2 linked regions of the Aromatoleum aromaticum EbN1 genome follow. The protein of the gene in region 1 binds, or shares a complex with, the protein of each later gene. Links are inferred from orthologs where the notes say so. Each region holds a gene or a part of one and is shown in the gene's direction. Other genes may lie near its edges.

Evidence for each region.
Region 2: the proteins of trxB (region 1) and trxA are in contact, whole or in part, in a crystal structure (PDB 1F6M), measured with the Escherichia coli proteins. The link is inferred for Aromatoleum aromaticum EbN1 from one-to-one orthologs.

What each region holds. Positions count from the first base shown.
Region 1 is NC_006513.1:4,161,083-4,172,966, forward strand. Bases 1,189-3,997 are described here. They hold trxB (thioredoxin-disulfide reductase), read left to right. Parts: upstream 1,189-2,020; coding sequence 2,021-2,974; downstream 2,975-3,997. Other genes in these bases: EBN1_RS19805 (Crp/Fnr family transcriptional regulator), read right to left, coding at 1,189-1,768; EBN1_RS19815 (Smr/MutS family protein), read left to right, coding at 3,121-3,997. Also shown: EBN1_RS19800 (DNA translocase FtsK), read right to left, coding at 1-994; more of EBN1_RS19805, read right to left, coding at 1,097-1,188; more of EBN1_RS19815, read left to right, coding at 3,998-4,077; EBN1_RS19820 (P-II family nitrogen regulator), read right to left, coding at 4,106-4,444; EBN1_RS19825 (NAD+ synthase), read right to left, coding at 4,497-6,113; EBN1_RS19830 (GNAT family N-acetyltransferase), read left to right, coding at 6,365-7,510; ppa (inorganic diphosphatase), read right to left, coding at 7,564-8,091; EBN1_RS19840 (phosphopantetheine-binding protein), read left to right, coding at 8,440-8,736; EBN1_RS19845 (COG4648 family protein), read left to right, coding at 8,733-9,425; EBN1_RS19850 (AMP-binding protein), read left to right, coding at 9,422-10,768; EBN1_RS19855 (3-hydroxyacyl-ACP dehydratase FabZ family protein), read left to right, coding at 10,765-11,067; EBN1_RS19860 (LpxL/LpxP family acyltransferase), read left to right, coding at 11,064-11,884.
Region 2 is NC_006513.1:2,797,408-2,809,477, reverse strand. Bases 1,367-4,361 are described here. They hold trxA (thioredoxin TrxA), read left to right. Parts: upstream 1,367-2,698; coding sequence 2,699-3,025; downstream 3,026-4,361. Other genes in these bases: rho (transcription termination factor Rho), read left to right, coding at 3,158-4,361; fdxA (ferredoxin FdxA), read right to left, coding at 2,100-2,423; EBN1_RS13380 (CBS domain-containing protein), read right to left, coding at 1,491-1,949. Also shown: EBN1_RS13385 (long-chain-fatty-acid--CoA ligase), read right to left, coding at 1-1,314; more of rho, read left to right, coding at 4,362-4,417; EBN1_RS13360 (3-hydroxybutyryl-CoA dehydrogenase), read right to left, coding at 4,526-5,377; EBN1_RS13325 (FAD-binding oxidoreductase), read right to left, coding at 6,425-7,831; patatin-like phospholipase RssA, read right to left, coding at 7,848-8,792; 30S ribosomal protein S12 methylthiotransferase RimO, read right to left, coding at 8,808-10,139; polyhydroxyalkanoate synthesis repressor PhaR, read right to left, coding at 10,195-10,827; phbB (beta-ketoacyl-ACP reductase), read right to left, coding at 10,950-11,690; phbB (acetoacetyl-CoA reductase), read right to left, coding at 11,912-12,070. UniProt on the Escherichia coli protein: Participates in various redox reactions through the reversible oxidation of its active center dithiol to a disulfide and catalyzes dithiol-disulfide exchange reactions.

The sequences.
Region 1 (11,884 bases):
CGTAGCGCGTCACGACCGGCCCGGGATAGGCCGCCAGCACTTTCACCTCGACGCCGAAATCCGCAAGTTTCGCTTCGATCAACCGCGATGTCGATTCCAGCAATTCGGCTGACGGCGGCTCGACGTCGGCAGACGGTTGATCCAGCAGCGCGAGCGGCGGCATCGATCCGGCCGGCAGATCGACGAAGAGCGGCTGCTGCCGGCCCTTCTCGACGCGCTCCGGTTTCGGCGTGTCGACCATCGCAGGCTCGATCCGCGCCGGCTCGATGCGCACGGACCGGGACGGTGCCGCTTCGGCTTTGCGCCGCTTCGGCTCGCCAAGCGCGTCGCCCTTCTGCGCGACCGGTTGCGCCGCCTTGCGCTCGGTTCGGCCACGCCATGCCTGCCGAAGCGTGCTGCACCCGCGTTCGACCGAAGTGCCGATCCGCTCGACGAGCGACAGCCACGAGATCCCGGAGAAAAGACTCAATCCGGACGCGAACAGCGCCAACAGCAGCAGGGTGCCGCCCGTAAAGCCGAGATAACGCTGCACCGCGGCGCCGAGTTCCATGCCGATGAGGCCGCCGGGCGCCAGCGGAATGCTTGCGCCGTGCGAGTGAAAACGCAGCGACTCGAGCGCGCTGCTCGCGACCAGCACGACGAAGAAACCCACCAGAACGATGAAGAACGACCGCCTGTCGAGGCGCAGGTCATGCTTCAGCCGGCGAAAGCCCCACACCAGCCCGTAGCCGAGAAAAACCACCCACCACCACGCGGACACGCCGAACAGGTAATACAGCAGATCCGCGAGCCACGCGCCAAAGCGCCCGCCCGGGTTGGCGATACGCGACACTTCGGCGGCGTGCGACCAGCCCGGATCGGCCTTGCTGTAGCCGAGCAGCACGAGGCCGACGTACAGCGACATCACGCCGAGAATCAGCCAGCGGGCTTCCTGCAACAGCAGCGAGATCTTTTCCGGCAAAGGTTGGGAACGTGAGGACAGGCGGGACGACATGAGGAGAAACTTGAGGGCGAAGGGAAACGACGGTGCGTAATTATATGCGATCCGTCAAAACGGCCGTTGCCGCTGTTGCGAAGGGAAACAGACCCGCCCGATTCAGACGCTCTGCAGGCGATCGCGCAGCACGATGCCGGCGCCGGTTTCCTCGATAAGCCCCTGCGCCGCGAGGTCCTTCATGACCCTGCTGACCATCTCGCGCGACGCCCCGATCATTTTCGCGATGTCCTGCTTCGTGATCTTGCGCACCACCACCACCGCCCCGTTCACTTCCTCCGACATTTCGAGCAACAGGCGCGCGACGCGGCCGTAGACGTCCATCAGCGCGAGGCTCTCGATCTTGCGATCGGCACTGCGCAGGCGGTCGGCGAGGTTGGCCATGATGCGCCAGGCCACTTCGAAGTTGCCCTGCAGGATCGTGCGAAAATCGTTCTTCGCGATCATCACGAGGTCGGAAGGCATCACCGCGACGACGGTCGCCGAGCGCGGCTGCTCGCCGAACATGCTCATCTCGCCGAACAGTTCGCCCTGCCCCAGAATCGTCAGGATCACCTCACGGCCATCTTCGTCGCTGACGACGACCTTGAGGCTCCCCGTCAGGACCAGGTAGACAAAATCGCAGCGCTCGCCTGCATGCACCACGCTCTGCCCGCGCGGGATGCGGCGCATCATCGCCAAGCGGGAAACCGTGGCCAGGGTGTCGTCGGACAAGCCCTGAAACAGCGAGAAGGTCTTCAAGGCGGTGGTGGAAACCGCGGTGGGCTGTGTCATGGCGACTCCGGAATGTGCTCGAACGGGCGTATCAGAAAACGGGAAAACTGGCGACGCACAATATCACTGATTTTACCGGAATCCGCGATTGACTTTCCCGACCGAACCCCAGCATCGCGTGGCGTCGATGAGGCACCTGCACTGATGAAAAACGCTTTTCGCGATCGTCCCGCACTATGGACATCATTGAATCGGCGGGACAAACCCCTCGGCTATAATCCCGCTGTCGCCAACCAGAAAGAAGATCACGCTATGACAACCAAGCACGCCCGCCTGCTCATCCTCGGCTCCGGCCCGGCCGGTTACACGGCCGCAGTGTACGCCGCCCGCGCCAACCTCGATCCGGTCCTGATCACGGGACTGGCGCAGGGCGGTCAGCTGATGACCACGACCGATGTCGACAACTGGCCCGCGGACGCCGATGGCGTGATGGGGCCTGACCTCATGGCCCGCTTCCAGAAGCACGCCGAACGCTTCAATACCGAGATGGTCTTCGATCACATCCACACCGTGAAGCTCGGCGAGAAACCGTTCCGGCTCGTCGGCGACGCCGGCGAATACACTTGTGACGCGCTGATCATCTCGACCGGCGCGACGGCGAAATATCTCGGCCTCCCGTCCGAAGAGAAATTCTCCGGCCGCGGCGTCTCCGCATGCGCGACCTGCGACGGTTTTTTTTACAAGAACCAGGACGTTGCAGTGATCGGCGGCGGCAACACGGCAGTCGAAGAAGCGTTGTACCTCGCCAACATCGCGAAGAAAGTCACGGTTGTGCATCGCCGCGAGAAGTTCCGCGCCGAGAAAATCCTCATCGACAAGATGATGGAGAAAGTCGCCGCCGGAAAGATCGAACTCGCGCTCAACTCGACGCTCGACGAAGTGCTGGGTGACAACACCGGCGTGACCGGCATGCGGGTCAGGGATGCGAATACCGGTGCGACCCGCGACGTCGCGCTGCAGGGCGTGTTCATCGCGATCGGCCACAAGCCGAACACCGACATTTTCGAAGGCCAGCTCGAGATGGAAAACGGCTACATCATCACCAAGGGCGGCCGCGAAGGCGACGCCACGGCGACCAGCGTGGCCGGCGTGTTCGCCGCGGGCGACGTGCAGGATCACATCTACCGTCAGGCGGTGACATCCGCAGGCACGGGCTGCATGGCCGCACTCGATGCGGAGCGCTACCTGGACACGCTCGCCGGCTGAGCACGACGATGACCCGGCGGCTTCCCCCTGCTGCACCGAAACCGGGAAGCCGGACCGGGCGAACATCGCATGCCTTCGAAGAACTTGCCGCCTTGCGCGGCAAGCTGAAACCGGCCGCGAGCAGCCAAAAGCCTGCGAAGCCGGAGATGCCCCACCCGGGTGCGGCAAAAAACACCCGCGACGCGACGGCCGCCGGAGTTCTCCCCGGCGCGTCCGCCGATGACGATCCGGCGCTGTTCCGCGAGGCTGTGCGGGATGTCGCACCAATCACGAAAGGGTGCGGACGAGCGGAAATCGAGACGCCGAAGCCGGCACCGGTACCGCGTCCGCAACCGCTCGAACCTGACACCCCCTCTCCCGCCGTGCGCGCGTCCCTCGATGGACTCGAGGACGCAGCGCTCTTTCGCTCGGCGACCGGCGACGTGACGCCGCTTCGCGACACCGGTCACGCGGAGCTCGGTCGCGCCCGTCCGTCGCCGTATCCACTGCACATGCGCGACGAGGACCGGCATCGCATCGAGACGGACCCGGCGTCGCTGCTGTTGCCGCCCGATCACGACGCGCTCGATCCGGCGGAGCTTTTCCGTCATGCGGTGCGCGGCGCCCGACAGATCGAATCACGCGACCGGGTCGAGCTGCAGCCTCCGCCGCCCCGCCCGGAGCCATTGAAGCACAGCGAAGACGAGCAGGCTGCGTTGCGCGAATCGCTCGACGCGCCGATGAGCCTCGAAGACCGGCTGGAAATGGGGGACGAGGCGATCTTCCTGCGCCCCGGCCTGCCACGCCGCGTGCTGATGGACTTGCGCCGCGGGCGCTGGGTGCTGCAGGGAGAAGTGGACCTGCACGGCTACAATCGGGACGACGCCCGCGAAGCGCTGGCACGCTTTCTCGCGGCGAGCCTGCAGCAGGGGCGCCGCTGCGTGCGGGTGATTCACGGCAAGGGGCTGGGGTCACCGGGCAAACTGTCGATCCTCAAGCACCTGTCGCGCGGCTGGCTCGCGCAACGCGAGGAAATCCTCGCGTTCTGCCAGGCCGGCCCGAACAAAGGCGGCTCCGGAGCGCTGCTGGTGCTGCTGAGGGCCGGCAATCCGCCGAAGGAGTGAACGCAGCCCGCAAGCCGGAAGGAAGCAATCAGATTGCGGCTTCGTCCGTTTCGCCGGTGCGGATGCGCACGACCTGCTCGACAGCCGTGACGAAGATCTTGCCGTCGCCGATCTTGCCGGTGCGCGCAGCCTTGATGATCGCTTCGACCGCCTGGTCCACGAGGTCGTCGCCGAGGACGATTTCGACCTTGATTTTCGGCAGGAAATCAACGACGTACTCGGCGCCGCGATACAACTCGGTGTGGCCTTTCTGGCGGCCGAAGCCCTTGACCTCCGACACGGTCAGACCAGCGATGCCGACTTCGGACAGCGCTTCACGGACCTCGTCGAGCTTGAACGGCTTGATGACGGCTTCGATTTTCTTCATGTAATTTCTCCTCGAGGGCTGGCGGACGCCGATTCGGCTCGGTCCTGCGCAGTCAGTATTCGTCCTGATAGCGCGATGTTATCGGATAACGCCAGTCCCTGCCGAAACCGCGCCTCGTCACCCGGATGCCGACCGGCGACTGGCGGCGCTTGTATTCGTTGCGCTTGAGCATCGCGACGGTGCGCCTCACGTCGGCTTCGGGGAAGCCGCGCGCGATGATCTCGCGCGGCGACTCGTCACGCTCCATGTAGGCCTCGATGATCGCGTCGAGCACGTCGTACGGCGGCAGCGAATCCTGGTCGGTCTGGTCCGGTTTGAGCTCGGCCGACGGCGGCCGGGTGATGATGTTCTCGGGCATTACCGGACTGACCGTGTTGCGCCAGCGCGACAGGCGGAACACGAAAGTCTTGTACAAGTCCTTCAGCACCGCGAAGCCGCCTGCCATGTCGCCGTACAGCGTCGCGTAGCCGGTTGCCATCTCGCTCTTGTTGCCGGTCGTCAGCACGATCGCGCCGGTCTTGTTCGACAGCGCCATCAGGATCATGCCGCGGATGCGGCTCTGCAGGTTTTCCTCGGTGGTGTCCGCCGGCAGCCCCTCGAACTGCCGGGCGAGCAGGTCGGCGAACGTGTTCATCGCCGGCTCGATCGGGATTTCGTCGTAGCGCACGCCGAGGTTCGCGACCAGTGCGCGCGAATCGTCGAGGCTCATCTGCGCCGTGTAGGGCGAAGGCATCATCACCGCACGCACCCGCTCCGGCCCGAGCGCGTCGACGGCGATGCACAGCGTCAGCGCGGAGTCGATGCCGCCGGACAGGCCGATGATCGCGCCGGGAAAACCGTTCTTGCCGAGGTAGTCGCGCACACCGGTCTTGAGCGCTTCGTAGACTTCCTCCTCGATCGGCCGTGCGGGAACGATTTCGCCCGGCTCCCAGCGTCCGCCGCGAAAATGCAGCACGTCGAGCCGCTCCTCGAACGAAGCCGCCTGATACCTGACTTGGCCGTCCGCGTCGAGCGCGAACGATGCGCCGTCGAACACCAGTTCGTCCTGGCCGCCGACCATGTTGCAATAGACCACCGGCAGGCCGGTGTCGGCGACGCGCCCGCGCAGCACTTCGTAGCGGCGCGCGAGCTTGTTCATGTGGTACGGCGATGCGTTCAGGCCGAGCAGCAGTTCCGCGCCTTCGGCACGCACCAGTTCGGCCGGGCCCGACTCCCACAGGTCGGCGCAGATATTGACGCCGAGCTTCACGCCGTTCAGTTCGAACACGCACGCGTCGAGGCCGCGGTCGAAATAGCGTTCCTCGTCGAACACTTCGTAGTTCGGCAGCAGATGCTTGTGATAGGTGGCGAGGACTTCGCCGTCGCGAATCACCGACGCGGCGTTGTAGCGCCAGTCGCGCCGCTCTTCCGGATGCCCGAGCACCAGCGTGATGCCGTCGGTGTGCAAAGCGATGCGTGCCACTTCGCGGCTGCATGCGCGGTAGAAATCCGGGCGCAACAGCAGGTCTTCGGGCGGATAGCCGGATAGCGCCAGTTCAGGCGTCAGCAACAGGTCGGCGCCAGCCGCGCGAGCCTGGTCGAGAGCGCGGATGATCCGGTCGGCATTGGCCGTGAGGTCGCCGACGGTAAAATTGAGCTGGGCGACAGCGATAGCGAGCGTTTTGTCCATGGGCGCAACTATACCGTTTCAGCCTGCAATCGGCGGACCACGAGCCCCACTCGATCGGCCGTTTTTCACCCACAGGGGGCGTGGGGAAAGCTGTGGATAAGACGTGAGCAAGCGCTACAAATCCCCTGCCCGCAAGGAAAATACGAAGTTGCGCAATAATTGGGCAGCTGGGCGGACGCTGCGGCACGCGACAAACGAATCGCGCCGGCCGCGGTCCCACCGATCGCTTCGATCACCACCGGGCTGCCAACGTGCCGACATACCGCTTTCGCCGCTTCGATGATGTGATCGGCATCGATCCCGCCGCCTGGGATGCGCTCACCAACGGACAGGTCTGCGTGTCGCACGCCTTCCTCGCCGCCCTCGAGGCGACGGGCTGCGTCGGGGCGGGCACCGGCTGGCTGCCGCGCCACGCAACGCTGTGGGAAGGGCCGCAGCTGGTCGCGGCGATGCCGTTGTACGAGAAGCACCACTCGTACGGCGAATACGTCTTCGACTGGGCGTGGGCCGAGGCGTATGCGCGCCATGGCCTCGCCTACTATCCCAAGTGGCTTGCGGCAGTGCCGTTCACGCCGGTGCCCGGGATGCGCCTGCTCGGCCGCGACACCACAAGCCGCAAAGCGCTGTTGCAGGCAACGCTGGCGTCGGCCGAGGAAAGCGGTTTGTCGTCGCTGCACGTGCTTTTCCCCACCGAAACCGAGGCTGGATGGATGCGCGAAGCCGGCCTGCTGATCCGCCAAGGCGTGCAGTTCCACTGGTTCAACGCGGGTTACCGGGATTTCAACGACTTTCTCGGCAGCCTGAATCACGAAAAGCGCAAGAAAATCCGCCAGGACAGGCGCCACGCCGCCGCCCATTCGCTGACGTTCCGCTGGCTCGACGGCACGACGGCGAACGCCGCCGACTGGGCGTTCTTCCATCGCTGTTACGCGGCGACTTACGCGCTGCACCGCTCGACGCCCTATCTCGGCGCGCCGTTTTTCACGCAGCTGGCGTCGCGCGCGCCGCACAGCGTGCGCCTGCTGCTCGCCGAACGCGAGGGCAAGCCGGTCGCAAGCGCCTTTTTCCTGTGCGACGGCGAAGCGCTTTACGGCCGCTACTGGGGCGCGACCGAACATCTGCCGTTCCTGCATTTCGAGTTGTGCTATTACCGCGCGATCGACTACTGCATCGGCCACCGCCTGAGCCGCTTCGAGGGCGGCGCACAGGGCGAGCACAAGCTCGCGCGCGGGCTGCAGCCGGTCGTCACGCGCTCCGCGCACTGGATTCGCGAACCGCGCTGGCGCGACGCAGTGGACCGCTTTCTCGCGCAGGAAACGGCGGGCATCGACTTCTACCTCGACGAACTTACCGAGCGCTCGCCGTTTCGTGCCTCGCGAAGGACAGCGCCGGAATGAAAAACAGCCCGCGCTCGGCGGGCCGTTTTCGGACAAGACAGCTTGCAGTGTATTTATTTTGCGGCGTTCTTCAGGCCGTTGAGGATTTCCTGCTTCGCATCTTCCACGGTGCCCCAGCCGAGCACCTTGACCCACTTGCCCGGCTCGAGATCCTTGTAATGCTGGAAGAAATGCACTGTCTGCTTCATCAGCAGCTCGGGCAGGTCGTCAGTGGTCTGGACCTTGTCGTACAGCGGCGTGAGCTTCGACACCGGCACAGCGACGACTTTCGCGTCCTGCCCGCCGTCGTCTTCCATCTTCAGCACGCCGACCGGACGGCAGCGGATCACCACGCCCGGCATCAGCGGAAACGGGGTCACCACCAGCACGTCGACCGGATCGCCGTCGCCGGCGACGGTGTGCGGCACGTAGCCGTAGTTGATCGGGTAGCGCATCGACGTGCCCATGAAGCGATCGACGAACACCGCACCGCTGTCCTTATCCACTTCGAACTTGATCGGCTCGCCCTGCGCCGAAATCTCGATGATGACGTTGATGTCGTTCGGCACGTCCTTGCCGGCCTTCACGAGCTCGAAACCCATAATTCCCTCTCCCATGGAAAATGTGGCGCGGATTATAAGGGGAAACGCGTCGCCCGTCGCTGCTCGCAACGCCCATCGGACCGCGCTCCCGGTTTCGCGCGACCGACCCTCGGCGCGGTGTTCGAAGCGGGCCGGACCGGCGTCGCCGCAACATCGTCACGTGACGAACACCACGGGCCACAGCAGACCTGAGGTGATAGCATCACGCCCGGCTGGCCTCTTCGGAGGACGGCCTCAGCTTTCCGACCTCGTTCCTCAACGCCAGGTGCGGCTGAGCGGCGAGCGGCAGTTTTCGATAGAATCCCGCGGTTTGCTTTCCCGATCGCCCACCCAATCATCGCGCCACTCATGACAGAAATCGCTCCTGCCCTGCCCGCTCCGGACAACCTCGACGCGCTCCGGCTCGAGGTCGCCGGGATCATTGTCGAAGCGCTCAACCTCGAGCAGGCGCCGGCTTCGATCCCTCCCGACGACTCCCTGTTCGGCGAAGGCCTCGGGCTCGATTCGATCGACATCCTCGAAGTGGCCCTCGTGGTGTCGAAACGCTACGGCTTCCAGCTGCGCGCCGATGACGACGACAACATCAGGATCTTCCGTTCGCTGCGCAGCCTGACCGGATACATCGCCAGCCACCGCACGCAATGAAGCTCGATTTCGCGCGCGGCACGCATCGCGTCGCACTGGTCTGCGTCGTCGTCGCCTGGGCGGTGGCGGCCCATTACACCACCGCGCTGGTCGAGACGTCCTCGTGGGGAGCGCTGCTCGGCATCGCGCCGTTTGCGTTTGTCGCCGCAACATTCGCCTGGCACTCGCCGTTGCGCACGGTGCTGCTCGCGCTGCTGGCTTTCGCGGCGCTCGGGCTCGCGCTGCTGTGGCCGACGCTCGCGCGCAACGTCGGCTGGATGTATTTCATCCAGCATGTCGGCACCAACGCCCTGCTCGGCATCGCGTTCGGCCGCTCGCTGATCGGCGGGCGCGAGCCGATGTGCACGCGCGTCGCGGCGCTCATCCACGGCGCACCCGGCCCCGTGCTTGCCCGCTACACGCGCGGCGTGACGCTCGCCTGGGCGCTGTTCTTCGGCCTGATGACGATGGTGTCGATCGCGCTGTTCGCGTTCGGTCCGCTCGACGTGTGGTCCGCTTTCGCGAACCTGCTGACTTTTCCGCTCGTCGCGCTGATGTTCGCTGGCGAATACGTGGTGCGCCTGCGAGTCCTGCCGCCCGAAGAGCGCAGCGGCATCCTCGATGCGGTGCGCGCCTACTGGCAACCCCCGGCAAACCCCGCACTCGCAGCATCGCGCAGAACGCCGGCGACGCGTCGGGGCCACCGATGAGCGACGTTGCGCCGCCCCTGCCGCTGCTGGGCCATGCGTGCCTGGACGCCGCCCTTGCGTGGCGCCACGGCGAACGCATCAGCGTCGCGCGCTTCCTCGGCGACGTGCACCGGCTCGCCGCGTTGCTACCGCCGGGGGGCCACGTGCTCAATATCTGCGCCGACCGCTACCGCTTCACCGTGGGCCTCGCCGCGAGCCTGCTCGCCGGCAAGGTCAGCCTGCTGCCGTCCACGCACACCCCTGAAACCGTACGCCAGCTCGCGGCGTTTGCGCCCGATGCGTTCTGCCTCGCCGACGGCGCGTGCGACATCGACCTGCCGCAGTTCCAATACCCCGAACTCGCCGGCCCAGACCATGCCGGCCCGGTGCCCGCCGTCGCCGCCGACCAGCTCGTCGCCTGCGTGTTCACTTCCGGCTCGACCGGCATGCCGGTGCCGCACCGCAAGACCTGGGGCGCGCTGGTGCGCAACGCCGCGGCCGAAGCCGAGCGCCTCGGACTGTCCCCCGCCGCGCCCCATGCGATCGTCGGCACGGTGCCGCCGCAGCACATGTACGGTTTCGAGTCGACGGTACTGCTCGCACTGCAGGGGGGCGGCGGCTTCTGGGCCGGACGTCCGTTCTACCCGGCCGATATCGCCGCCGCGCTCGACACCGTGCCACGCCCGCGCGTGCTCGTCTCGACGCCGTTTCACCTGCGCACGCTGCTCGCCGCCGATGTGGCGCTGCCGGTCACCGATCTCGTCGTCTCGGCGACCGCCCCGCTGTCGGGCAACCTCGCCGCCGAAACCGAAGCGCGCCTGCGCGGCCCGCTGCTGGAAATCTACGGCTGCACCGAAACCGGCCAGACTGCGACGCGGCGCACCGCGCTGACAGCGGAATGGCAGCTTTTTCGCGACGTCCGCCTGAGCGTCGAGGACGGCCAGGCGTGGGCGTACGGCGGACACGTCGAGCAGCGCACCGCGCTCGGCGACATCCTCGAACCGACCGCCGCCGACCGTTTCCTGCTGCACGGACGTTCGGTCGATCTCGTCAACATCGCCGGCAAACGCAGTTCGCTGAGCTACCTGAACCACCAGCTGAACGCGATTCCGGGCGTAGTGGACGGCAGCTTCGTGATGCCGGACGACGAGCAGATCGATGGGGCGACGCGCTTGTGGGCGATCGTCGTCGCACCCGGGCTCGATCGGGGCGCGCTGCTGCACGCGTTGCGCGAGCGCATCGACCCGCTGTTCCTGCCACGCCCGCTGCTGTTCGCCGACCGGCTCCCGCGCAACGCGACCGGCAAGCTGCCGCGCGCGGCGCTCGACGAGCTGTGCCGCCGCTTGCGCAGCGATCCGGCATGAAGTTCGAAACCGCGATCGTCGTCGCGCCGGACCATCCGGCGTTTGCCGGGCATTTCCCCGGCCAACCGATCCTGCCCGGCGTCGTGCTGCTCGGCTGGGCGACCGGCGCGCTCGGCATCGCCCTGGGCCGGCGGGTACCGCCCTGCCAGATCGCCGCGGCAAAGTTCCTGCAGCCGGTTAGTCCCGGCACCTCGCTGCTGATTCGCCATGTGCGCGAGCTGGGGGGTGCGTGGCACTTCGAGATCCTCGCCGGCGACGCAACGGTCGTATCCGGCACATTGAGAGTGGCAGCGTCGTGACTCGCACCCGAACCGCAGCTGCGCAGCCCGACGACCTGGAGGGTTCGGCGGACGCGCGAGCGCCCGCCGCCGACACCGCCTGGACGCGCCGCCCCGAGCGCAGCAACCAGCCGATGTTGCGGCTGATGACATGGATTTCGCTGCGTCTCGGACGTCGCGCCGGACGGCTCGTGCTGCGGCTCATCGCCGGCTATTTCCTACTGTTCGCTCCCACCGCGCGGCGTGCGTCGCACGCGTACCTAGCGCGCGTGCTCGAACGCACACCGCGGCCGGCCGAATTGTTCCGGCATTTCCTCGCCTTCGCCACGACGATCCACGACCGCATCTATCTCCTCAACGAACGCTTCGACCTGTTCGACATCCGCATGCATGGCGGCGAACTGATCCGCGACATCGTCGCCGACGGCAATGGCGTGTTCCTGATCGGCGCCCACCTCGGGAGCTTCGAGGTGATCCGCGCGGTCGGGCGCCAGCAGCCGGGGATCCGGGTCGCGATGGTGATGTACGAAGACAACGCGCAGAAGATCAACCGCACGCTGGCCGCGATCAATCCGGCGGCGCAGCAGGACATCATCCCGCTCGGCCGACTCGATTCGATGCTGCAGGTGCGCGAACGGCTCGACGACGGCATGCTCGTCGGCATGCTCGCCGACCGCAGCGTCGGGCCGGACGCAGTCGAACGCGTCGATTTTCTCGGCGCGCCGGCGAGCTTCCCCGCCGGGCCGTGGCGCATCGCGGCGATGCTGAAACGCCCAGTGATCCTGATGGTCGGTCTCTACCGCGGCGGCAACCGCTACGACATCCACTTCGAACACCT
Region 2 (12,070 bases), 1.4 Mb from region 1 along the record:
ACCGGTGCGCAGGAAACCATCGGGCGTAAAGACGTGGGCCGTATCCTCCGGCCGATTCCAGTACTCGCGCATCACCTGCGGCCCCCGCACGCACAGTTCGCCGGGCTGCCCGAGCGGCATTTCGCTGCCGTCGTCGCCGCGAATGCTCACTTCCGTCGATGAAACGGGCAGGCCGATCGAATGATTGAAGGCGGGCAGATCGAGCGGGTTTATCGTCACCGCGGGCGAGGTTTCGGTCAGTCCGTAGGCCTCGATGAGCGGCTGTCCGGTGATCCGTCGCCAGCGGTCCGCCACCTGCTGCTGCACCGCCATTCCCCCGCCGAGCGCGATGTGGAGCCGGGAGAAATCGAGCTTGGCAAAATCCGGGTTGTTCAGCAACGCATTGAACAGCGTATTGACCCCGGTGATGGCGGTGAATTTGTACTTGGCGAGTTCCTTGATGAAGCCGGGAATGTCGCGAGGATTGGTGATCAGCACGTTCGTCGCGCCGAGCTTGAAGAATGTCAGGCAGTTCGCGGTCAGGGAAAAAATATGATAGAGCGGAAGCGCCGTGATGATGATTTCCTCGCCTTCATGCACGAAGGGCCGGATCCAGGCGTGTGCCTGCTGCAGGTTCGCGATGATGTTGCGATGGGTCAGCACTGCCCCTTTCGCCACGCCGGTGGTGCCACCCGTGTATTGGAGAAAGGCGATGTCGTCGTGTCCGACGCTCACCGGCTCGAGCGGGAATGCGGCGCCCTTGGACAATGCCGCCGAAAAACTCACATGACCTGGGAGATTCCATGACGGCACCAGCTTCTTGACCTGTCGGACGACCAGATTGACGATCAGGCTTTTCGGAAAGCCGAGCATTTCGCCGAGGCTCGTGACGACGATATGAGGCATCGTGAGCTTCGGCAGCACCTGTTCGAGCGTGCTAGCGAAATTCTCGACGATGACGATCGTCTCGGCGCCGGAGTCGCGGAGCTGATGCTCCAGCTCACGAGCGGTATACAGCGGATTGACGTTGACAACGACGTAGCCGGACCGGAGCACTCCGAACATGGCGATCGGGTACTGCAGCATGTTGGGCATCATCAGCGCAACGCGCGCGCCCCTCGGAAGCTTCAGCGCGCCTTGCAGGAAGCCTGCGAACCGGACGGACAAGCGGTCGAGTTCGGTATAGCTGATGCCCTTGCCCATGTTGATGTAGGCCGGCCGGTCACCAAACTGCCGCACGCTGCGGCTGAACAGATCGCCGATGGAGCTGAACTCGTCGGGATCGATTTCTGCGGGAACGCCCGGGGGATAGCTCTGCAGCCAGATCTTTTCCATCATCGACTCCTTCAGCCAGAAACCGCTGCCGGCAAGCGTGATCTGATCAAGCCATCCGGAACCCGCCCGGCGTCAGAGACGCGGCGGCGGGATCCGGTCTGTCATCGGAGCCGCGGCAATGATCGTCACGCCCTGTCACCGGACTCGCGCATCCGCCGCAACGAGAAGCTGCTGCGTTATTTTTCGTCCTCTTCGCCCGGCTCGCGCGGCCAGTTGCGAATGTAGTTTTTCAGCATCCGGTTCTCGAAGCTCTGCTCTTCAAGCACCGCCTTCGCCACGTCATGGAAGGACACCACGCCCATCAGCGTATTACCGTCCATCACTGGCAGATAACGCTGGTGGTGATCGACCATCAGGCGACGCAGCGCATCCATTTCCATGTCGGGGGACGCGATCATCGGCCCGGGAAGCATTGCCGCTTCGACGGGCATCTCGGCCCACCCCGCGCCGCCCTTGTGTACGGCCTGCAGCACCTCGCGAAAAGTCAGCATGCCGGTCATCTGGCCCTGCGAAAAAACCACGAGCGAGCCGACGTCCTGCTCCGTCATGATGGCTACCGCTTCAGCCATGCTCCTGCTGGGAGCAATCGTATAGAGCACCTTGCCCTTGATCGCAAGAATCTCGCTCACCAGCATTTGTATTCCCCCACCATTTTCATGTAATTCACCTTGGGCGATGTTAGTGGAATGTCGTGAGCACGAACAGCGTCTGCATAAATCGCCGCACTCGTCGTCGCGGCGTGCGCAGACCTCGAATGCGGCTCTCCACTGCGTTATTCGAGTTCTTTATTTGGTCAGTTCGTCGAGCTTGCCTGTTCGCTTCGCCCACTCGTCGGCATCCGGCAAGGGATCCTTGCGTTCGACAATCGGCTTCCACTGCTGCGCGAGTTCGGCATTGAGGGCGATGAAATGACGCTGCCCCTCGGGGACGTCGTCCTCGGCAAAAATGGCTTCCACCGGACACTCCGCGACACACAGGGTGCAGTCGATGCATTCCGTCGGGTCGATCGCAAGGAAATTTGCCCCTTCCCTGAAGCAGTCCACCGGACAGACGTCAACACAGTCGGTGTACTTGCAGCGGATGCAGGCTTCAGTTACAACATAAGTCATTATTTGAACTCCATCAGTTCGGTACGCGGTCAAAATGGGCAGCACTCCCAGTGCTCACAATATAGCCGAGAGAGCCCGCCTGGTGCCATTGCCGCCTCCCTCGCCTCGCCCGGTGTAGCCCCTTGGCCCGGAGAACTTCTTGACGCGCGGGCCGGCTTCGCATAACTTTTCGGAAACTCCCAGCACGAGGCGGTTCGATTCCGCCTTGTCGACCGGGTCCGTCAGGGCCCGCCCCCCTATCCGAAGCACTACCGTTACCCCTGATGCGAGGAAACATGAGCGAGCATATCCATTACGTCACCGACGGCAATTTTGAAGCCGAGGTGCTTCAGTCGCAGACCCCCGTGCTGGTCGACTACTGGGCCGAATGGTGCGGCCCGTGCAAGATGATTGCGCCGATTCTCGACGACGTCGCCAAGGAATACGCCGGCAAGCTGAAAGTCGCGAAGCTCAACATCGACGAAAACCAGGAGACGCCCGCCAAATTCGGCGTGCGGGGCATTCCGACGCTGATGCTGTTCAAGGGCGGCAACGTCGAAGCCACGAAGGTCGGCGCGCTGTCGAAGTCCCAGCTCACTGCCTTCATTGACAGCAACCTCTGAGCAGCGCTACAGTCCAATCCGTTTCCGCGGCGCCTCCCGCGCCCCGTGCCGAAATTCCCGGCGCCGCGATTGCCTCTCTCCCAGATCCCTTCACCTGCTTCATCCAATAGCGCCTTGTTGCGCCCTCTCGCCATGCAATTATCGGAGCTTAAGTCCCTCCACGTAAGCGAACTGCTGGAAATGGCCATCGCGAATGAAATCGATGGCGCCAACAGGTTGCGCAAACAGGAACTCGTGTTCGCCCTGCTCAAGAACCGGGCGAAGAAGGGCGAACCGATCTATGGCGACGGAGCACTCGAAGTCCTGCCCGACGGATTCGGATTCCTGCGTTCCCCGGACATTTCCTATCTTGCCGGCACTGACGACATCTACGTTTCCCCGTCGCAGATCCGGCGCTTCAACCTTCACACCGGCGACACGATCGAAGGCGAGATTCGCACGCCCAAAGACGGAGAGCGATATTTCGCGCTGGTCAAGCTGGACAAGATCAACAGCGAGCCTCCCGAGGCCTGCAAGCACAAGATCCTCTTCGAGAACCTCACGCCGCTGCACCCCAACGAATGCCTCAAGCTCGAACGGGACATCCGCGGAGAAGAAAACATCACGAGCCGGGTGATCGACATGATCGCGCCGATCGGCAAAGGCCAGCGCGGCCTGATCGTCTCCCCGCCGAAGAGCGGCAAGACGGTGATGTTGCAGCACATCGCCCACTCCATCGTCGCCAATCATCCCGACGTCGTCGTCATCGTACTGCTCATCGACGAGCGCCCGGAGGAAGTGACCGAGATGCAGCGATCCGTCAAAGGTGAAGTGGTCGCTTCCACCTTCGACGAACCCGCTTCTCGCCACGTCCAGGTCGCCGAGATGGTGATCGAGAAGGCCAAGCGCCTGACCGAGCACAAGAAGGACGTCGTCATTCTGCTCGACTCGCTGACGCGCCTCGCGCGCGCCTACAACACCGTGGTGCCCGCATCGGGCAAGGTGCTCACCGGCGGCGTGGACGCGAACGCGCTGCAGAAGCCCAAGCGCTTCTTCGGCGCCGCCCGGAACATCGAGGAAGGCGGGTCGCTGACGATCATCGCGACCGCGCTGATCGACACCGGCAGCCGCATGGACGACGTGATCTACGAAGAATTCAAGGGCACGGGCAACATGGAGTTGCACCTCGATCGCCGCATGGCCGAGAAGCGGGTTTATCCGGCGATCAACGTCAATCGGTCCGGCACGCGCCGGGAGGAACTCCTCCTCAAGCCCGACGTACTGCAGAAAGTGTGGATCCTGCGCAAATTACTGTATGGCATGGACGACATCGACGCGATGGAATTCCTGCTCGACAAGATCAAGGCCACCAAGAGCAACGGCGAGTTCTTCGACGCGATGCGCCGCGGCTGAAGCAGGACGTTCAAGTCATGACGCCACCCGAGGGTGGCGTTTTTATTGCAGCGTTCCGGAGGAGGCACTACAACGGGACTCTACAGCCGGCCGTCTCCCCGAAGCAGCTTATTTATACTCGAAGAAACCTTTGCCTGACTTGCGGCCGAGATAGCCCGCCTCGACCATCTCCACGAGAAGCGGCGCGGGGCGATACTTCGGATCCTTGAAACCTTCGAAGAGCACCTGCATCACCGCGAGTTCCACGTCGAGACCGATCATGTCGCCCAGCGCGAGCGGGCCGATGGGATGGTTGCAGCCCAGCTTCATCGCCTCGTCGATCTCGGCCGCGCTCGCAAGGCCTTCCCCGAGGGCAAAAATCGCCTCGTTGATCATCGGGCACAGCAGCCGGTTGACCACGAAACCCGGACTGTTGCGCACTTGCACCGACGTCTTGCCGACTGCCCCGGCAAGCGTCTCGACCATCGTGTAAGTGGCGTCGGACGTCTGCAAGCCGCGAATGAGCTCCACCAGCGCCATCACCGGAACGGGATTGAAGAAATGCATGCCGATAACTCGGTCGGCGCGTCGCGTGGAAGCGGCGAGCTTCGTGATCGAGATCGATGACGTATTGCTCGCGATGATCGCTTCGGGTTTTGCAAGGGCGTCCAGTTGCTCGAAGATTTTCAGCTTCAGTGCGAGGTTTTCCGTTGCCGCCTCGATGATGAGGTCGCAGTCGCTCATCGCGCCGAGCTCCGTCGATCCGCTCACCCGCGCAAGCGCCTCAGCCTTCTGCGCTTCCGTCATCTTGTCTTTCTTGACGAGCCGATCGAGACTGCCGCTGAGGGTCGCCAGACCGCGCTGCAACGCGGCGTCCGCAACGTCGCTCATCACGACGTCGAACCCTGCCACCGCGAATGCCTGGGTTATGCCGTTTCCCATCGTTCCGGCACCGACGATCCCGATTTTTTTCATATTCATTGTATGTCCCGCTCCTGTCGTTTAACGAACACATCGGCATTGCCATCGAGAATCCCGTACCGAAGCGCATGGGGAAAACTCTAGTGCAATTTACCTTGATGATGCCAGCGCCGCGAGCGCCCGCCATCGGAGCTATCCGCCGGTCACGGCGGCCCGTACCCGATCCTGATGATCGCGTTCCGATGACACTCGCTTGACGGGCGAAAAAAAGGGAGCCCGAAGGCTCCCTTTTCTGTTGGCGGAGTGGACGGGACTCGAACCCGCGACCCCCGGCGTGACAGGCCGGTATTCTAACCAACTGAACTACCACTCCGCGCTGACCTGCTACCGGCAGTTTTCTGCCGGTTTGCGCGCCGCCTCACGGCGACCCGCCTTGTTCTGGCGTCCCCACGGGGATTCGAACCCCGGTTACCGCCGTGAAAGGGCGATGTCCTAGGCCTCTAGACGATGGGGACATCGTCGCTTTCTTCGGTTGGTGGAGGTAAGCGGGATCGAACCGCTGACCTCTTGCATGCCATGCAAGCGCTCTCCCAGCTGAGCTATACCCCCACGAAAGAGCAGAGAACTATAGCGCTTGAATGATCGCACTGCAAGCACAGCTTGTTCGCCGATCCGACTCGATATGCACCAGCGAAAACACACCAAACTGCTGCCATAAAACTGGCGGAGTGGACGGGACTCGAACCCGCGACCCCCGGCGTGACAGGCCGGTATTCTAACCAACTGAACTACCACTCCGCGCTGACCTGCTACCGGCAGTTTTCTGCCGGTTTGCGCGCCGCCTCACGGCGACCCGCCTTGTTCTGGCGTCCCCACGGGGATTCGAACCCCGGTTACCGCCGTGAAAGGGCGATGTCCTAGGCCTCTAGACGATGGGGACATCGTCGCTTTCTTCGGTTGGTGGAGGTAAGCGGGATCGAACCGCTGACCTCTTGCATGCCATGCAAGCGCTCTCCCAGCTGAGCTATACCCCCTGGCCCGAAAGAGCGCGCATTATAGGGCTACCCAATAACACTGTAAACCCCGAATTGCGATTATCTTTGCATCTCACAGAACCTTGCCGGGATTCATCAAACCGCGCGGATCGATGCATTCCTTTATCGCCCGCATCAACTCCAGTTCGACTTCCGATTTGTAGCGCCGGACCTCGACGCGCTTGAGCTGGCCGAGGCCGTGCTCCGCGGATATCGAGCCCCCGAGCTGGTCGACGACATCGTGAACGAGGCGATTGACTTCCTCTGTTCTCGCGATGAAATGGGTGTTTTCCTGCGCGTTCGGTTTCGACAGGTTGTAGTGGAGGTTCCCGTCGCCGATATGGCCGAACGCAACGATGCGCGCATCGGGCCATACGGTCAGAAGGGCAGCGTCTGCCCGCTCGAGGAATTCCGGAATCCTGCTTAGCGGAACCGAAATATCGTGCTTGATGCTGACGCCTTCCAGCCGCTGCGCCTCGGAGACGTTTTCGCGCAACGCCCAGAGGGTTTCGGCCTGCGCCAGGCTCGAAGCGACCGCAGCATCGAGCACGAGCCCCTCGTCCATTGCTTCGGCCAGCGCCTGCTCGAGCATTTCCCCTAGCGGCGCATCGGCGGAAGCGTCCATCAACTCCACGAGCACCGCCCATGCGCCCGGGTCGGCGAGCGGCGATCGGGCACCGGGGAGATGCTTCAATACCAGATCGAGCGCCGGGCGCCCGACGATTTCGAACGCCGTCACCCGATCGCCTCCTGCATTCCTCAGCCGGGCGAGAAGCGTCACAGCTGCCGCGGGGTCGGCTATCGCAACCCAGGCCGTGGCGCGGCTGCGCATGCGGGGAAAGAGCTTCAGTGCCGCCGCGGTGACGATACCGAGCGTGCCTTCCGCGCCGATGAAAAGCTGCTTCAGATCATAGCCGGTGTTGTCCTTGCGCAATGCCCTCAACCCGTCCCATACGCGGCCGTCAGGCAGGACGACCTCGACGCCGAGCACCAGTTCTCGCATGTTGCCGTAACGCAGAACATGAACTCCGCCTGCGTTCGTGGATAAATTCCCGCCGATCTCGCAACTCCCCTCCGAAGCGAGCGACAGCGGGAAAAGCCGATCGACCGATGCCGCCTCCTGCTGGACGGCCGCAAGGGTGCAGCCGGCCTCGGCGATCAAAGCATTGTTGGCGGGATCGACCGCGCGAATGCGACTCATGCGTGACAGATTGATCACCACCGTCTGTCCGTCCGGCAATGGGGTCGCGCCGCCGCACAGGCCGGTATTTCCTCCCTGCGGGACCATCGCCACGTCCGCCGCTGCACAGGCCCGCACGACTGCCGCAACTTCGGCCGTTCCGGCGGGCTTGACGACCGCCAGCGCGGTTCCCGTATAGCGTCCGCGCCAGTCGGTCAGGTGGGGCGCCATCGACTCGGGGTCGGTGAGCACATGCGGCGCCCCGACGGCGGCCGCAAGCGCGCTTAGCAACTCGTTCATATCGGGCAACTCCGGTTCAACCATGCCCCAGGCAGTATCGCAACGTGGGCAGCATCCGTTCGACGGCCGCCTCTCCTTCGGCAATGGCCTCCGCGGCCCGATGAAAATCCATCGGCCCCAAGTGGCCCAGGCGCGGAGAAATCTGCACATCGGCCGGCTCGCCGGCAAGCCGGCTGCGCGCGATACGAACCTGCATGATGTTGATGCTGCTCGTGAGAACGGTCAGAAGCGAAGGCAGGTTTGCCTCACGCAACGGATTCTGACCGTTTCCCGGCTCACCGTTCCCGCCGCTGGCGAAAAAGCCCAGGCGTCCGAACAGGCGCTCCGTCCAGCCGATACCGGTTTCGGCTTCGGCCGGCACCGGACGCCAGGATTTTCCGATCATGTCCGACCCCAGATCGACCGCGATCACGACATCGGCTCCCATCGCGCGGCACAGGGAAACCGGCACCGGGTTGACGAGACCACCGTCCACGAGAAGGCGGCCATTATGGATGACCGGTGTGAACAGCCCGGGAAGCGCGATCGAGGCGCGCACAGCGGCCGAAACGCTTCCTTCCCGCAGCCAGATCTCCCGCCCGGTTTCCAGTTCGGTGGCGACGCACGCAAAGGAGCGCTGGAGTTCGGAAAAATCCCGATCGACGAAATTGCGTTCGAAAAACTGGATGAGTTTCTGTCCGCGGATCAGCCCGCCCCTGAGGCTGACGTCGAGCAGCGAAACGACATCCTGCCATTTCAGCGACTGTGCCCATTCGGCGAGCTTCGTGAGATCTCCCGCTGCCATCGCGGCGCCGACGAACGCTCCGATCGAACATCCGCAGATCACCTGCGGCTCGATTCCTTCGCGAGCCAGCGCCTGCAGGACGCCCAGGTGGGCCCAGCCTCGCGCCGCACCGCTGCCCAGAGCCAGACCGATGACCGGACTGCTGCCGGGCACGCACGGGAGCGCCGTTTCGTACATGGCGCTAGCAGGACATCACGGGAGTGGCCTGGCGTAAAGATCGTGCACGTCGCAGTCGGTGACGCGCACCTTGGCGAATTCGCCGGGCACGAGACCGTCGCCATCCGGGATGATGACCAGCCCGTCCACTTCGGGGGCATCGCTCCCCGAGCGGGCAACCGCGCCTTCATCGTCGACCTCCTCGACGAGCACGGTGATGTCGCGCCCGATCCAGCGTTCGAGGCGCTGCGTCGAGATGTCTTCCTGGAAATCCATCAGACGCATCCGCCGCTCCTCGCGAACCTCATCCGGCACGGGGTCGGCCAGCAGATTGGCGGCGGCGCCTTCGACAGGCGAATACGCGAATGCACCGACGCGGTCGAGCTGCGCCTCTTCGAGGAAACGGAGCAGCTGCTCGAAATCTTCATCCGTTTCACCGGGGAAGCCGGTAATGAACGTCGAGCGGATCGTCAGGTCGGGACAAATGCTGCGCCACTTGCGGATCCGTTCGAGGACGTTTTCGACATTCCCGGGACGCTTCATCGCCTTGAGGATGCGCGGACTGGCGTGCTGGAACGGCACATCCAGATACGGCAGGATCTTGCCTTCGGCCATCAGCGGAATCAGTTCGTCTACGCTCGGATAGGGATAGACGTAGTGCATCCGCACCCATACCCCGAGTTCGCCGAGCGCCTTCGCCAGGTCGATCAGCCTGGTCTTGAGCGGGCGGCCGTTCCAGAAGCCGGTGCGATATTTCATGTCGACACCATAAGCGCTGGTGTCCTGCGAGATCACGAGGAGTTCCTTCACGCCGGAATCGACGAGCGATTCGGCCTCGCGCATGACGTCATGGACCGGACGGCTGACGAGGTCGCCCCGCATCGACGGAATGATGCAGAAGCTGCAGCGGTGGTTGCAGCCCTCGGATATCTTGAGGTAGGCGTAATGAGCCGGGGTCAGCCGGATTCCCTGAGGTGGAATGAGGTCCGTAAAAGGATCGTGCGGTTTCGGCAGATGCTGGTGTACGGCCTTCACCACGGCGTCGGTGGCATGCGGACCCGTCACTGCCAGCACCTGGGGGTGGGCGGCAAGGATGACGTCGTCCTTGGCACCGAGGCATCCCGTGACGATCACCTTGCCATTTTCGGCGAGCGCCTCGCCGATGGCGTCGAGGGACTCCTCGACTGCGGCATCGATGAAACCGCAGGTATTGACGACGACGAGATCCGCGTCATCGTAGCTGCCGGAAAGGTCGTAGCCTTCGGCACGCAGGCGGGTCAGGATATGTTCGGAATCGACCGTGGCCTTGGGGCACCCGAGGGACACGAAGCCGACGCGCGGTACGCGCTGGGATTTCTGCTGGGTCATGCTCTCTGTTGCAACCCTCTGCGGCACACGATCGTGGCCGCGGGCGGGGTTCGCCTTATTTCTGGGCGGCGCGGCCGCCCTTGCCCGTGGGGTTTTCTGCCGGTGCATCGGTTCCGGTAGCCGTTTTTGCAGTCGTCTCGTCCTTGCCCGCAGGAGTGTAACTGGGGAACGGGAATCCGGTGAAGATGTTGCGGGTCTGGCTCTCGATCTGCTCCTGCATCTGCGAGAACATCTTCTTGCTCTGCTCGACGTAGGTACCCATCACGCTTTGCAGCGCTGGGCCCTGGAAATTCAGGAACTGTGCCCATAGGTCCTGGCTGATCGGGCTGTTCTCGCCATAGATGGCCTGCGCCTGTTCCTGCAGCTTTCCCTGCATTTCGGTAAAGGCCTTGATGTTGTTCTCGAGGTACTTCCCCATCATTCCCTGCGTTGCGTTGCCGTAGAAGCGGATCATGTGGGCAAGAAGATCGCTGGTGAACATCGGCGCGCCGCCGGCTTCTTCTTCGAGGATGATCTGGAGCAGGATGCTGCGCGTCAGGTCCTCAGTGGTTTTGGCATCGACCACCTGGAATTCTTCGCGGCTGAGCACCAGTTCCTTGACGTCGGCCAGCGTGATGTACGAACTGGTCCGGGTGTCGTACAAACGGCGATTCGGGTACTTCTTGATCAGGCGCGCTTGCTCGGCCATATTCGCTTTTCTCCTCGACGGCGGTCGATTCCGCTCTGTAAAAAAATTATACCGCGCTGCCGAAAGAAAAACCCCGCCATTCGGCGGGGGTTCACAATCGTCTACAGGCTTCGGATGCTGCATCAGCACATGTGGAGGCCGCCGTTGATGTTGATCGTCGCGCCGGTCACGTAACCGGCCAGATCGGAAGACAGGTAGGAGCACAGAGCGCCGATTTCTTCCGGCTTGCCCAGGCGCTTCATCGGGACGCTGTCGATGATGCCCTGGCGAATGTCTTCGCGAATCGCCATCACCATCTCGGTGCCGATATAGCCCGGCGCGATCGCATTGACGGTCACGCCTTTCGTCGCCAGTTCCGCGGCAAGGGCTTTCGTGAAGCCGAGCACGCCCGCCTTGGCAGTCGAGTAGTTGGTCTGGCCGGCCTGGCCCTTGACGCCGTTCACCGAAGAAATATTGATGATTCGGCCATAGCCCCGTTCTGCCATCTTCGGCGAAACGTGGTGAGTGACGTTGAAAAGGCTGTTGAGGTTGGTGTTGATGACCGCATCCCACTGCACCTTTTCCATCTTCGGGAAGAACTTGTCGCGGGTGATCCCGGCGTTGTTCACCAGCACATCGATCGCACCCACCTCGCCCTCGATCTTCGCCACCATCGCGCGACAGGAGTCATAGTCCGATACGTCGCCTTCGGCAGCGATGAAATCGAAGCCGAGCTCCTTCTGCCGTCCCAGCCACTCATCCTTCTGCGGAAAGCCGGGGAGACAATTGGCCACGACCTTCATTCCGTCCTTTGCCAGCGCCTGGCAGATAGCGGTACCCAGGCCACCCATGGCGCCGGTGACGAGTGCGACTTTCTGATTCATTTGCAATCCTCTTGCTGCAATTGGGTGATGAGGAATCGCAGGCAGTCGCGCCTTCGTCGGCTGCCCCGCTCTTCGGTTCACTGACAGGCGGCACCCGGGACGCGGGTACCACGAGCGGAAAGATTATAAGCACATTTGTTGCAGGATGCTGCAATGCAATAAGCAAAAACGGCGTGCTCCTGCTGCCGGAACACGCCGTCATCGAACCTTGCGGACCTTGCTCAGAACATGTGCTGACCGCCGTTGATCGAGATATTGGCGCCGGTGACGAAGGCCGCCTCCTCGGACGACAGGTAGGCCACCAGCCCCGCGATTTCTTCAGGCTTGCCCAGGCGCGCCACCGGGATCTGCGGCAGGATCTTGGTGTCCAGGATCTCCTG